DNA from 2 places in the Superficieibacter sp. HKU1 genome. Region 1 is predicted to be linked to the other one. Evidence: predicted binding sites of a transcription regulator. Region 1 holds the regulator's gene; the other holds the start of a gene.

Region 1 (7,295 bases):
ACGGCAAACATCACCAGACCTATGTGACCAATCTCAACGCACTCATCAAAGATACGGACTGGGAAAATAAATCACTGGAAGAGATCGTTCGTGGCGCCGAAGGCGGCATGTTTAATAATGCGGCTCAGGTGTGGAACCACACCTTTTACTGGAACTGTCTTGCCCCTTCTGCCGGTGGTGAACCTGGGGAAGCGCTGGCAAATGCGCTCAGCCAGGCCTTTGGCAGCGTAGACGCATTTAAAAAGCAGTTCACCGATGCGGCAATCAAAAACTTTGGTGCAGGCTGGACATGGCTGGTCAAAAAAGCGGACGGCACTCTGGCGATCGTTTCTACGTCTAACGCTGGCACGCCGTTAACCACCAGCGATACACCCTTGCTGACCGTGGATGTCTGGGAGCACGCTTACTACATTGACTACCGCAATGCCCGTCCGGGTTATCTGGAGCATTTCTGGGCGCTGGTGAACTGGCCGTTTGTGGCACAAAACCTGGCAGCCTGAGTAACTGCGCAGAAGACGTTTGCCTTCTGCGCTATCGCTTAACGGCTGGCGCAAACTTCACGCGCGGGCTGACGGGCGGAAAAGAACACCACCAGCAGTGCCAGGCCCGCAATGATGGCCCCCATTACCGGAACAAAGCTATAACCCAGCCCGCCGGAGATCACCGCTCCACCGGCCATCGCCCCTAAAGCATTACCGAGATTAAACGCCCCGATATTCACCGACGATGATAAGCCCGGCGCTTCGCTGGCCACGCGCATAACGCGCATTTGCAGCGGTGGAACCACGGCAAATGTCGCGGCACCCCATACCAGCATACTTAACGCCGTGCCAAACTCATTGCGGGCCAGCAGCGGGATAGCCAGCATGATCGCAATTAATAACAGCAGAAAACCTTTTAACGTGGCATTCACTGAACGATCGGCAAATTTACCGCCGAGATAATTGCCGATGGAGAACCCTGTCCCCACCAGGACCAGCATCGCAGTAATAAAGAGTGGCGTTGCCGCAGACAGACTGTGCAGAACCGGCGCGATGTAGGTGTAAAGCGTAAACATCGCGCCTGCCCCCAGCACGGTCGTCAGCAGTGCGCTAAGAACCTGCGGACGCAGCAGCACCGTCAGTTCCTGCCGCACGTTGGGCCGCTCCCCTGCACTGCCTTTTGGCAGCGAGAACCACAGGCTCGCCATGGCAATAACCCCCAGACCCGCCGTCGCAAGAAAGGACATCCGCCAGCCAATCGCTTCACCCAGCCAGGTGGCCGCCGGAACGCCGCCAATGTTGGCGATGGTGAGCCCCATAAACATGGTCGCCACCGCGCTGGCCTGTTTATGTTTTGGCACCACGCTTGCGGCAACCACCGATCCCAGACCAAAGAACGCGCCGTGGTTAAGGCTGGTGACAATACGGGAAAGCATCAGCGTGGTGTAATCGGGTGCAATCGCAGAAAGCACATTGCCGAGGGTAAAAATCGCCATCAGAAAGATTAGCGCGTTGCGCCGGGCGCGGTGGGAAAGCAGGAGCGTCATGATGGGAGCACCGACCATTACGCCAATCGCATAGGCGCTGATAAGCATACCCGCAGTGGGAATAGAAACATCGACCCCTTTGGCAATCGTGGGCAATAATCCCATCGGAGAAAACTCGGTGGTGCCAATACCAAACGCACCGATAGCCAGCGCCAGCAGGGGAAAATTAACTTTCATGAACAGACTCCGTTTTGGCCGACATCACCACGACACGACGCAAAGAAGCCAAAAGCATGACATCAATCACAAAAAAACGAAAGTGAGGCAAAATGCAAAAGAGTTTTGCTGAGAGGTGCAAAATCGCAAAAGCGGCGTGAGGGAGAAGACTCTCCCTCGGATGAATCAATGCAGAACGGCAACCAATGCGCTGGCAACAATCAACCCCAGCACAATAATGGTCGTTACCAGAGAAAACTTAAGATCGGCACTCATCAATTTTTACTCCTTGTTATGACCCTGTGAAAAGTGAGCTTGTTCATTTTTACACACTTAACGGCGAAAATCTTGCAGGATTTAGATTGATATACATTTTTTCTCTTTCCCTTTTCATCAGGATCGGCCAAAATTCCACGCTTAATTATAAGCGTACCAGCCATTGACCCCCACCTGACGTTCTGTGTCGATTTCCCGACCTAAGCAATGATCGCAAAATTGCGCCAGGGGTGTGTGAAGGCAAACGTTTACCCTCCTATTTGCAGGCGTTCAGGCCAGGGTCCGGAGTAAGATGTAATGGCAACAATTAAAGATGTCGCGAAACGCGCAAACGTTTCCACTACAACTGTGTCACACGTTATCAACAAAACCCGTTTTGTTGCTGAAGATACGCGTAATGCAGTGTGGGCGGCAATTAAAGAACTTCACTATTCTCCCAGCGCTGTTGCCCGCAGCCTGAAGGTTAATCACACCAAGTCGATTGGCCTGCTGGCGACCAGCAGTGAAGCGGCCTATTTTGCCGAAATTATTGAAGCGGTTGAAAAAAGCTGTTTCCAGAAAGGTTATACCCTGATCCTTGGCAATGCGTGGAACGATATTGAAAAGCAACGCGCTTATTTGTCGATGATGGCGCAAAAACGCGTCGATGGCCTACTGGTCATGTGCTCTGAATATCCTGAATCGCTATTAAGCATGCTGGAAGAATACCGTCACATTCCGATGGTAGTGATGGACTGGGGCGAATCAAAAGCGGACTTTACCGACTCGGTGATTGATAACGCGTTTAAAGGTGGCTATATGGCCGGGCGCTATCTGATCGAACGCGGCCATCGTGATATCGGTATTATTCCAGGTCCGCTGGAACGTAATACCGGGGCCGGGCGTCTGGCCGGGTTTATGAAAGCGATGGACGAAATTCAGGTCACGATCCCTGAACAGTGGATTGTCCAGGGGGATTTCGAACCGGAATCCGGCTATCAGGCGATGCAACAGATCCTCAATCAGTCCCAGCGCCCCACCGCCGTCTTCTGCGGTGGCGATATCATGGCGATGGGGGCATTATGTGCCGCCGATGAGATGGGCCTGCGCGTGCCGCAGGATATTTCGGTGATTGGTTACGATAACGTGCGCAATGCCCGTTTCTTTACGCCAGCGCTGACGACGATTCATCAGCCGAAAGATTCCCTCGGCGAAGCCGCGTTTAATATGCTGCTGGATCGCATTGTGAATAAGCGGGTTGAATCGAAGTCCATTGAGGTGCACCCCCGCCTGATTGAACGCCGCTCGGTAGCCGATGGTCCGTTCGTCGACTACCGCCGTTAAGTTAGCCTGCGGGAGCCGTTTCTTCCGGGTCCCGCAGCCACTCTTTGTTCAGCGTTTCGCTGTCTCCCAAATACTCCAGCAGCCATCCCAGCGCGGGCGAGATATCGCTCTGCTGCCAGGTTAAGCAGCAGGCCGCATCAGGAAACGGGTTCTCGAGGGCCAGCGCGACCCACTCGCCCGAATCTGTCCATGGCCGGGCAAAATGTGAAGGCACCATCGCCGCACAAAGACCCGCTGAGATACAGGTTGCCGATGACTCCCAGTCCGGCACCACGACGCGCTTTTGATTGTCCAGCAGCCACGTCGTGCGCTTTGGCAACGAGCGTGAGGTATCCTCGCGCACCAGTGAAGGCCAGTTACGTAGCTCATCGTCGCTTAACGGCCCCGGCTGTTTTGCGAGGGGATGGTCGCAGGAGACAACGCAGTTCCAGCTCAGCATTCCCATATCCCGAAACGCGTAGCGCCCACCGACCGGAATAGCCTGGGTTGCGCCGATGGCCAGTTCCACCCGCCCATCGGCCAGCGCATCCCACACACCGTTGAACACTTCCTGAAAAACAATCAGTTCGACGTCAGGAAAATGGCGATAGAAATCGACAATCATTTGCCGGGTACGTTCGGGCCTGACAATATTATCTACGGCAATGGGAAGCTGGCTGCGCCAGCCATTGGCAATTTGCTGACACTGCTGACGGGTGATCAGCATTTTTTTGATAACAGTGCGCCCTTCTTTTAAAAACCAGCTGCCGGCCGGGGTTAACTCTACATCGCGATGGCGCCGCTCAAATAGCGGCACCCCCAGCCACTCTTCCATCTGACGCACGGTATAACTGATTGCTGACGGAACACGATGCAGCTCCTGCGCCGCTGCGCTAAAGCTGCCGTTGCGGGCAACCGCATCAATGACTTCAAGAGAATATTCTGACCACATTTTCTGCCTGCAAATTTTTTGATGTCAATGTACAAATATTAGCGTTTCACAAGTCTTATTGCACTGCCTACACTCTTGCTCCTGTCACCTGCTTGTAAAAAAGAGAATGTATATGCAGCCTGGAAAAGGGTTTCTGGTCTGGCTGGCCGGACTCAGCGTGCTGGGATTTCTGGCCACCGATATGTATTTGCCCGCGTTCGCGGCGATTCAACACGATCTTAATACCCCGGCCGCCGCGGTCAGCGCCAGCCTGAGCTTATTTCTGGCCGGCTTCGCGCTGGCCCAGCTTATGTGGGGCCCCCTGTCGGATCGCTTCGGGCGGCGTCCCATTTTGCTTATCGGGCTGGCCATTTTCGCCGTAGGTTGCCTGGGTATGCTGTGGGTGCACGATGCCACGATGCTGCTGGCGCTGCGCTTTATACAGGCGACGGGCGTTTGCGCTGCCGCTGTGACCTGGCAGGCGATGGTGACTGACTATTATCCGGCTCAACGCGTTAACCGGATCTTCGCCACCATTATGCCGCTGGTGGGTCTCTCCCCCGCTCTGGCACCGTTGCTCGGCAGCTGGATCCTGACCCATTTTGACTGGCAGGCCATTTTTGCGACGTTATTTGCTATCACCCTGCTTCTGATGCTCCCGGCACTGCGTCTGAAATCCGTCGCGCATCAAAAAACGGATAGCGAAGAGAAGCTGACATTTGCCACGCTGCTGCGCTCACGGTTATATCTCGGTAATGTACTGATTTATGCCGCCTGTTCGGCCAGTTTCTTTGCCTGGCTCACCGGCTCGCCTTTTATCCTCAGTGAAATGGGCTACGGTCCGGCGGCGATTGGCCTGAGCTATGTCCCGCAGACCATTGCATTTCTGGCAGGAGGATATGGTTGTCGTGCGGCGCTGCAAAAATGGCAGGGAGAGCAGTTACTACCGTGGCTTCTGGGATTATACGCCTTCAGCGTGGTGGCAACCTGGCTGACGGGCCTCCTTGACGGCAGTTCGCTGACGGCGCTGTTAATCCCCTTCTGTGTGATGGCGATAGCCAACGGCGCGATTTACCCGATTGTGGTGGCACAGGCCCTGCGCCCTTTCCCTCAGGCGACCGGGCGTGCTGCTGCGTTACAGAATACCCTCCAGCTCGGCTTGTGCTTTCTGGCAAGCCTGGTGGTCTCGTGGCTGGTGGCAACGCCGCTTCTTACCACCACCAGCGTGATGCTGATCACGGTGCTGCTGGCGGGCGCAGGCTACTGGATGCAGCAGGTAGCAAGCCGCGCTGCTCAGCAAAAGATGGCGGCAAAAACCTGTCGGGCGTAGCCTTACAAACGACCCGTTAGTTAGGCTGCTAACATTTTTGTATTGAATCAGCGAGTTTAGCGTCCTATACTCGATTCTGTTGCCAAATTATTATAAAAGAGTGTTACTTAGCGGATGATGGATTTCATCCGTTTCTCCCATGGACGGCATTTCGGCAAGGGTCTTCTCCCTTCCTCTGTTTCTACGTCGGATAGCAGGCTTACGGATTTCCCGTAAGATTTCTCACAAACCAAAATAGCATCTACGCTGTTTTAAGGTTCTGATCACATACGCGTGATGGAGAAGCTATGAGTTCATCGTGTATAGAAGACGTTAGCATACCGAACGACGACTGGTATCGCATTACGAACGAGTTATTAAGCCGCGCAGGTATTGCTATTAATGGTACTGCTCCCTGTGATTTACGGGTTAAAAACCCGCATTTCTTTAAGCGAGTACTGCAGGAAGGGTCGCTCGGTTTAGGCGAAAGTTATATGGATGGCTGGTGGGAATGTGACCGGCTGGATATATTCTTTACCCGCGTTCTGCGCGCCGGACTGGATACTCAGCTACCGCACCACCTGAAAGATGTGCTTCGTGTCGCCGCCACCCGCCTGATTAACTTACAAAGTAAAAAGCGCGCCTGGATTGTCGGTAAAGAGCACTACGATCTGGGTAACGATCTGTTTACCCGCATGCTCGACCCGTATATGCAATATTCCTGCGGGTACTGGAAAGAAGCTGATAATCTGGCCGATGCCCAGCAGGCCAAGCTACAGCTTATTTGTGAAAAACTACAGCTTGAGCCAGGCATGCGCGTGCTGGATATCGGCTGCGGCTGGGGGGGGCTGGCGTCATGGATGGCGAAACACTATGACGTGAGCGTTACCGGGGTGACCATTTCTGCTGAGCAGCAAAAACTGGCTCAGGCCCGCTGCGCCGGGCTCGACGTGACCATCCTGCTTCAGGATTATCGCGACTTGCAGGATCAATTTGACCGGATCGTGTCCGTCGGCATGTTTGAACATGTAGGACCTAAAAACTATAAGACCTATTTTGATGTCGTGGATCGTAATCTGAAACCGGACGGCCTGTTTTTGTTACATACCATTGGGGCGAAAAAAACGGATAATAATGTCGATCCATGGATCAACAAATATATCTTCCCCAACGGCTGCCTGCCGTCAGTGCGCCATATTGCGATTGCCAGTGAACCCCATTTCATTATGGAAGACTGGCATAATTTTGGCGCCGATTATGACAAAACACTCATGGCCTGGTACGAACGTTTTGAAGCCTCATGGCCAGAAATTGCCGGTAATTATTCTGAACGCTTCAGGCGTATGTTCCGCTATTATCTGAATGCCTGCGCCGGAGCATTTCGTGCCCGGGATATCCAGCTCTGGCAGGTGGTTTTTTCGCGCGGCGTGGAGAATGGTTTACGCGTCGCCCGCTAACCTGTAAAAACCCCGGCCTGCCGGGGTTTTTAACATCACTCAGCCACGTTCTGTAATAGCGCCGCTTCCCGCGCGGCCAGTACCCGCTCAACCGTATCCACTACCGCCTGGGTTTGCGGGTCGATTTCAATATTAATTCGCTGCCCCAGTTTTTTCTGGCCGAGGGTGGTGCGCTGTAATGTTTCCGGGATTAGATGCACGCAGAAGCGGGTCGCAGTCACCTCTCCCACGGTTAAACTAATGCCATCGATACCGATGAATCCTTTATAGAGGATATATTTCATCAGCGTCGGGTCCTGCAATTTAAACCAGATCTGACGGTTATTTTCTGAGGTA
Region 2 (7,295 bases), 2.1 Mb from region 1:
AACCTGCAGGGTCAGCAGTTTGTTGTCAACCTTGCTCAGTACCACGGAAGACCATGCGGTCTGGCCTTTCGCAGAAATGATGCTGTCGAGCTGCTGCATTTCATGGCCTTTTACGGTCAGCGGCTTATTAGAGACCACCTGAAGCTGCGGATCGCGGTTGCGCTGCTGATCTTCAAGACGTTTCGCCAGTACGTCCAGACCTTCGCTGGTGTCATCGCCAACAATAACAATCACTGCTTTCTGCCCGGTCGGGTCGGAATAGACGTGCATGTTATTGGCCTGAGTTCCCAGCTTGCCGCTCTGGTCAGACATATCCGCCGGTAATGAGAAGGTCACTTTCCCATCCAGCAGGCTAACAGGCTGACCGGTGGCATTGCTTTCCGTCGAGGCCGCCTGAGCGGACGAGGACGGCGAGTCGTTGTTGTCACAGGCCGCAAGCCCCATCACCAGCAGGCCAATACCGACATATTTAACCATCTTGCGCATTGACTTCTTCCTTATTCGATAAACGGCCATGAATGGCTCATGACCCTATCTTAACACAACCGCAACGCCGAACCTTTAACCCGCCTGCAATGCGGAGAAATCAGATTTATCCGTCAGCCTTTTCAACAGGATATTCAGCACCACGCCGTACATCGGCAGGAAGAAAATCAGGCTGATGAGTACTTTGAAACTGTAATCAACCAGCGCGATCTCTACCCAGTGCGTCGCCATAAAGGGATCGGAACTGCGCCAGAAGGCGATGAAGAAGAAGGCGAGGGTATCGCTGACGTTACCGAACAGCGTCGAGGCGGTCGGTGCCATCCACCAGCGATGGTTTTGCCGCAGGCGGTTGAAGACGTGTACGTCAAGGATCTGCCCCAGCGCGTAGGCCATAAAGCTTGCCGCGGCGATACGGGCGACGAACAGGTTAAAGTGCGCCAGCGCGCCGAATCCCTGCCACTCGCCCATATAAAACAGGGAGGAAATAACGTAGGACGCCAGCAGCGCCGGAACCATAACCGCAAAGATAATGCGTCGTGCCAGCGGTGCGCCGAAAATACGCACGGTCAGGTCGGTTGCCAGAAAGATAAACGGAAAGCTAAACGCGCCCCAGGTGGTATGGAAACCGAAAATCGAGATCGGCAACTGCACCAGATAGTTACTGGAGATGATCACCAGCAGGTGAAAAAGCGATAGCCAGACCAGCGCCTTCATGCGCTGAGCGGAGGTAAACTGCATCATGTTGTGACCTTTTTAGTGGTTGGGGTGAGGGAACCCAATGAAAACCGCCGCATGATACTGCTTTGGCCGCGCTTTGCAACGGTTGTTTTTCACGCAATCGTTAACCTGACTTGCGTCACAAAAAAGGCGGCGTAAACTATCGCCGTTTTGAATAACGCGAGATGACCATGACCGATTCGTTTTCGACTGCCGACCATACCCTTGATGCACTGGGCCTTCGCTGCCCGGAGCCCGTCATGATGGTGCGTAAAACCGTGCGTAATATGCAGGTGGGTGAAACGCTGGCGATTGTTGCCGACGATCCGGCGACAACCCGCGATATTCCAGGGTTTTGTACGTTTATGGAGCATGAGCTGGTGGCGCAGGAAACCGGCTCGTTGCCGTATCGGTATTTGATTCGCAAAGGGCATTAATTCAGCCTGCGGATACACGTTATACCGTGGAATGATGCCTGGCGGCGCTGCGCTTGCCTACAGGTGGCAAATAACCTGTAGGCCGGGTAAGGCGAAGCCGCCACCCGGCAAACGATGCACCCAAAACTACGCTTTGCTCCGGCACATCAGAGTACCGCGTCGCCTGGCGAAAGCCATCTCCGCCTCGTCCGGCCAGACCGCCTTCAAACGCTGCACCGCAGTTATAATCTCGTTTTCACTAATGCCCGCAAAACCAAGGATCAGCCCGTAGTGGTTGTCATCTTCGGTGGCGTGCGGCAGCCAGAGAGAGCTTAACGGCGTTATTTCAATGTTGGCGGCAAGCGCACGCGCGACCAGCAACTGCTCCTGCTCAGCCGATGTGAGGCGCACCGTCACCTGAAGCCCCGATGAAACTTCCGGCATGTCGCCGATATGCAATAACTGCGCGCGCCAGGCGGTGAGCAGCGCATCGCGGCGCGCCCGGCTCACTTTGCGCATTTTACGGATATGCGGCTGAAAATGCCCTTCGGCGATAAAATCAGCCATTACGCGCTGATCGTTCATCGGCGGCTGGCGCGTGGAAAGCGTGCGTAATAATGTCAGTTTATCCGCCAGCTGCGGCGGGGCGATCAGATAGCCCAGGCGCAGGCCGGGATACATGACTTTTGAAAACGAACCGATATATATCACCCGGTGGCTTTCATCCAGCGCCGCCAGCGGCATCAGCGGCGTGCCGTTATAGCGGTATTCGCCGTCGTAATCATCCTCAATGATCCACGCCTGACGTTCAGTCGCCCAGTTGAGCAATTCCAGCCGCCGTGACAGTGACATCGTGACACCCAGCGGGTACTGGCAGGAGGGACACACATAGGCCATCTTCGCTCTCGGGATCGCCGCCAGCCCTTGCGTCATCATTCCTTCATCGTCCACACCCAGCGGATTGATGTGAACCCCAAGGCAGGAAAATGCGCCCGCGGCCGCCCAGTAGCAGGGATTTTCTATCACCACTTCATCGCCGGTATTTAACAGCATGGCGGCGCAGACCATGATGGCCTGCTGCGCGCCCAGCGTCACCAGCACCTGGGCAGGATCGCATTTTAACCCACGAGCATTGCGCAGATAGTTGGCAATCAGTTCCCGGAGCTGTTTATCCCCGGCCGGATCGCCATACCCCATATAGGCAACCGGCTCGCGCCGCCAGAAGCGGTTTTGCAGCCGTGACCAGGTCTCAAACGGGAAACAGTCCAGCGCCGGCAGGCCAATACGAAACGCCCGCGGCTGATCGGTGTGGACAACATGACGGTTAAAGCGGGCGGCGATAGCAAGATTCATCCCGTCATGTAGCGGAGCGTCGGAAGGCAGCGCCGGCAGAATGCCGTGGGCAGATTTGGCCTTGTGCATCAGTGTGATATACGTGCCATCGCCGGTTCGCGTCTCCAGCAGACCGTCAGCGCACAGCCGTTCATAGGCGATGATGGCCGTGTTGCGCGAGATGTTGAGCATGGTCGCCAGTTCACGCGTTGCGGGCAGCTTGCTCCCGCCGCTTTCCGGCTGGCTTATAATGAGTTCACGAAGCGCCAGATAAAGCTGCTGGCTTCTTTTTCGGCCAGGTGCAAGCGTGATGCCGGTAAGTTCAAAAGGCAGGGGCGTCGTCAAAATTGGTACCTTAATATTGCCGGTTTTTGGTTCTTTTATACGCCAAACAAGCGGCCTAGCATAGCGCCACTCTTATTCTTCTCCCTTACATCGAAGGCAAAGATATGACGACCGATGCTATCGTAATCTATCAGGCTAAAAAAATTATCACCATGTGCCCCTCGCTGCCGGAAGCCACGCACGTTGCGGTACGCGGTGATCGGATCCTGAGCGTGGGATCGCTTGAAGAACTGGAAGGGTTCGGCGACTATACGCTGGATACCACGTTCGCTGACAAAGTGCTGATGCCGGGCCTTATTGAAGCGCACTCGCACGCCACCGGCGGCGGCATGTGGCAATTCCCTTACGTGGGCTACTACGATCGCCCGGATTATACCGGCAAGGTCTGGAAGGGCTGCCGTTCGTTTGACGACGTTGTCGCCACGCTACAGGCGATTGAGCGGACCATGACCGATCCGAACGAGCCGCTGATCGCCTGGGGCGTCGATCCTATCTATTTCGGCAGCGAAAAGCTGGGCCGCGAGCATCTCGATCGCGTCTCCACGACTCGCCCGGTTGCCGTTATCCACATGAGCATTCACCTGATGGGCGCGAATACCGCTGCGCTGCATGACTGCGGTATTTTCGATGACTGTACCATTGAAGGCGTCGTGAAGAATGCCGACGGCACCCTGCACGGTGAGCTGGTCGAATTCGCCGCAATGGGCCCCATCCTGAACAAATATGGTTTCTGGGACGCGTTAACGACGGAAACCGCTATTCGCAATTTTGGCCAGGAAGCCTTCCGCGCGGGCTGCACCAGCGCGGCAGATATGGGTCTGACGGATTTTAACAACCCTGAGCTGGCCGCTAACTATATCCGCATGACGCGTGAGAACAGCTTCCCGATCCGCCTGCTGGTCGCTTACGGCCCTCCGTTTGTGAAAAAACCGTTTGTGGAAGCCGTCGAGTTTGCTGCTGACATGATGAAGCACGGTCATGAGAAGATGATATTCGGACCGATGAAGATCTTCCTCGATGGCTCCATTCAGGGTGGCTCCGGGCGTATGCTCTCGCCGGGCTACTATAAAACCGGCGCAAACGGCGCGTGGAACGCCACGCCGGAGCAGGTTGATCAGCAGGTTTATGAAATCATGTCCCGCGGCTATCAGGTGCACTGCCATTGCAACGGCGATGAAGCCTCGGAAGCCTTTATTCAGGCGGTTGAAAAGACGTTAAACCGTATCCCGGCGGCAAACCATCGCGCGACCATGCAACATGCGCAAATGCTGCGCGAAGATCAGTTTAAGCGTATCAAGTCGCTGGGGATGTGCGTGAATTTCTTCAGTAACCATATCTACTACTGGGGCGACCAGCACTACGCGAAAACGATGGGACCGGAGCGTGCTAACCGGATGGATGCCTGCGGCAGCGCCGTGCGCCATCAAATTCCCTTTGCGTTCCACAGCGACTGCGGCATTACCCCGGTCAATCCGCTGTTTACCGGCTGGTGCGCGGTTAACCGCGTGACCGCCAGCGGCCGCGTGTTGGGCGAGCGTGAGAAGATTAGCGTCGCCGATGCGCTGCACGCGATGACCGTGGGCGCAGCCTACACCATGAAGCTGGATCACCTGATCGGCAGTATCGAATGCGGCAAATATGCCGACTTCACCGTGCTTGAGCAGGACCCGTTAGCCGTTGAGCCAATGAAGCTGAAAGATATCGGCGTATGGGGCACCGTCCTCGGCGGTCGGGTACAGCCTATTCCTCGTTAACGTTAATGTGCAGGTGAGATCCTCATCAGAGACCGCTGACAACGTGGGTGTTTCCCCGTGTTCCACGGACGGTTTGTCATCAACCTCAGATGGGATCCTCACCTGTACTACTTTTTATCCCTTTTCCGGCCTGGCGGCTGGCGGGTTTCTTTTGCTTTTAAAAAGGTCATAACGATGTCTTCTTTTGTCTCTCCTTCGGCGTCGCGTGATGCTGACGCAACGACGGCGATGAAATGGCTACCGTTGCTGGTACTGTGTCTGGCCCAGCTTTCCACCTCCGGCGACAATGCGACGCTCAGCATTGCGACCGGCGCGCTGGTCGCCGACCTCCATGCGTCGATGGATTTAGTGAATATTGCGAACGCCATGTATTCCCTGGCTGCCGGTTCGTTAATGGTGGCGGCCGGGATGATCGGCCTGATCGTCGGCTGGAAAAAAACGTTTCGTATCGGCTGCGGGCTGCTGTTTTTAGCGGAGTTGACCGCGTATTTTTCACCGAATATGGAAGTGTTTACCTACGGTGCACGTCTGCTTTCCGGGGTCGGCGGCAGCTTTATGATCCCGTCGGTACTGGGGATTATCGCCAGTAACTACAAAGGTCCGCAGCAGGCCGTCGCGTTTGGCGCGATTGGCGCGGCGAGCGGCGTCTCGTTTGCCGCTGGGCCGATTATCTGTGGGCTGCTGGTCGATCATCTGGGATGGCGCGCCGCCTTCGCGGCCATTGCCGGGCTATGCATTGTTATTTTCGCCGGATCGTTCCTGGTGCCGACGCCTGCGAAGCCCGAGCGCAAAGTGACCTTCGATCTGCCGGGCGTCCTGTTGACGGTTATCGGTCTGTTCAGCCTGATCCTCGGTTTCCTGAAAGTCTCAAGCTGGGGGCTTATCACGCCGTTTAACGCGCCGTTCACCGTGATGGGGATTTCTCCTGCGCCGGTACTGGTGGTGTTCGGCCTGATCGTGCTGGCCATTATGCTGAAGTGGGAGCGTTATCGGGAAGAGAAAGTGGGCAGCGCGCTGATCCCGCTCTCGTTCCTGCGCACGCCTCAGGTGCGTAACGGCCTGTATCTGACCGCCTTTATTTTCCTGGCGTACGGCTCCGGCATCTTTGTTACCGTCAGCTTTGTCCAGGTGGTTGCCGGACTTAACGGCATCGAGACCGGGCTGTTAATTCTGCCTTTTGCGCTGGGCGTAGTGATTTTCTCGCTGGGCCTGCCGGTGGTGTATAAAAACGCGAACCCGAAACGGATGTGCCAGCTGGCGCTGCTGATTGGCACGCTGGGCTCGGTGCTCTGTATTTTCGGCTTTGAGCCGTCGGATTTCAGCTTTATTGTGCCCGTCGGGATGTGCCTGATCGGCGTGAGCATGGGCATTGTTTCAGCCTACTCCAGCTATATTGTTACCAGCGGCCTGCCTTCGCGTGACGCCCAGCAGTCCGGCGGCGTGCAGGCGACATCGCGTAACGTTGGCCAGGCGATTGGCGTTGCGGTCTGCGGCATGGTGATGCTTACGGCCATTACCATGAGCGTGCAGGATGCGGCGCGTAGCGATACGCAACTGAGCAGCGATACGCGCACGAAAGTTGCCGATATCACCGTTATTCCGTATCTGAGCGACAGCGCCTTTTCGAAGCTGATGCTGGATCACGGCATTAATCAGACGGACGTTGCGCCTCTGACCACGGTGTATAAAACGGCGCGTTTAAATGCGACCCGCGCGGGAATGGTGGCGACAGCGATCATGACGCTGCTGTTCCTGTTTGGCACGCGCAATCTGCCGACCCGGACCAAGGGAAACCAGAACGATGATGCTTCTGACGATAAGAAAAAAACGGCCGTTCGCTAAGCGAGCCCCGGCTTTACTGCATAAAGCTTATCAGCGCTAAGTTTGCCAACGCGTACCTTCTTTGAGGAGGTGCGCGTTTCGCGTTTTTATCTCCCAGGAGAATTGACTATGAGCACGCCGTCAAGCAAGACCCCATGCACGCTCTGGCTACCGCTTTTTATCCTTTGCCTGGCGCAGTTTCTGGCTTCTGCCGACAACGTGACGTTAAGCATCGCGACGGGGAGTTTGATGCGGGAACTGAACGCCAGCATGACGCAAATCAGCGCGGCCAATACGCTGTATCCGCTGGTCGCCGGAACCTTTATGATCGCCGGGGGAATGTTGGGCAGCGTGATTGGCTGGTTAAAAACGTTTCGTATTGGCTGCCTGATTTACCTGGTAGCGGAACTCTGCGCCACCCTCT

The links. The regulator PurR, encoded in region 1, represses purine synthesis genes. The targets are predictions, from matches to a motif close to CANGCAAACGTTTGCNTG.
Region 2: the regulator PurR is predicted to act here: its motif matches at 1,318-1,335, upstream of tusA (sulfurtransferase TusA).

What each region holds. Positions count from the first base shown of each region.
Region 1 covers NZ_CP119754.1:2,464,458-2,471,752, forward strand. The annotation lists gene sodB (superoxide dismutase [Fe]) at 1-500, shown strand, start outside; gene P0H77_RS11790 (MFS transporter) at 539-1,705, opposite strand; gene P0H77_RS11795 (YnhF family membrane protein) at 1,871-1,960, opposite strand; gene purR (HTH-type transcriptional repressor PurR) at 2,258-3,283, shown strand; gene punR (DNA-binding transcriptional activator PunR) at 3,285-4,214, opposite strand; gene punC (purine nucleoside transporter PunC) at 4,327-5,523, shown strand; gene cfa (cyclopropane fatty acyl phospholipid synthase) at 5,811-6,959, shown strand; gene P0H77_RS11820 (riboflavin synthase subunit alpha) at 6,995-7,295, opposite strand, start outside.
Region 2 covers NZ_CP119754.1:332,901-340,195, forward strand. The annotation lists gene P0H77_RS01590 (DcrB family lipoprotein) at 1-486, opposite strand, end outside; gene P0H77_RS01595 (7-cyano-7-deazaguanine/7-aminomethyl-7-deazaguanine transporter) at 562-1,227, opposite strand; gene tusA (sulfurtransferase TusA) at 1,395-1,640, shown strand; gene P0H77_RS01605 (PLP-dependent aminotransferase family protein) at 1,767-3,296, opposite strand; gene P0H77_RS01610 (amidohydrolase) at 3,401-5,050, shown strand; gene P0H77_RS01615 (MFS transporter) at 5,225-6,892, shown strand; gene P0H77_RS01620 (MFS transporter) at 7,001-7,295, shown strand, end outside.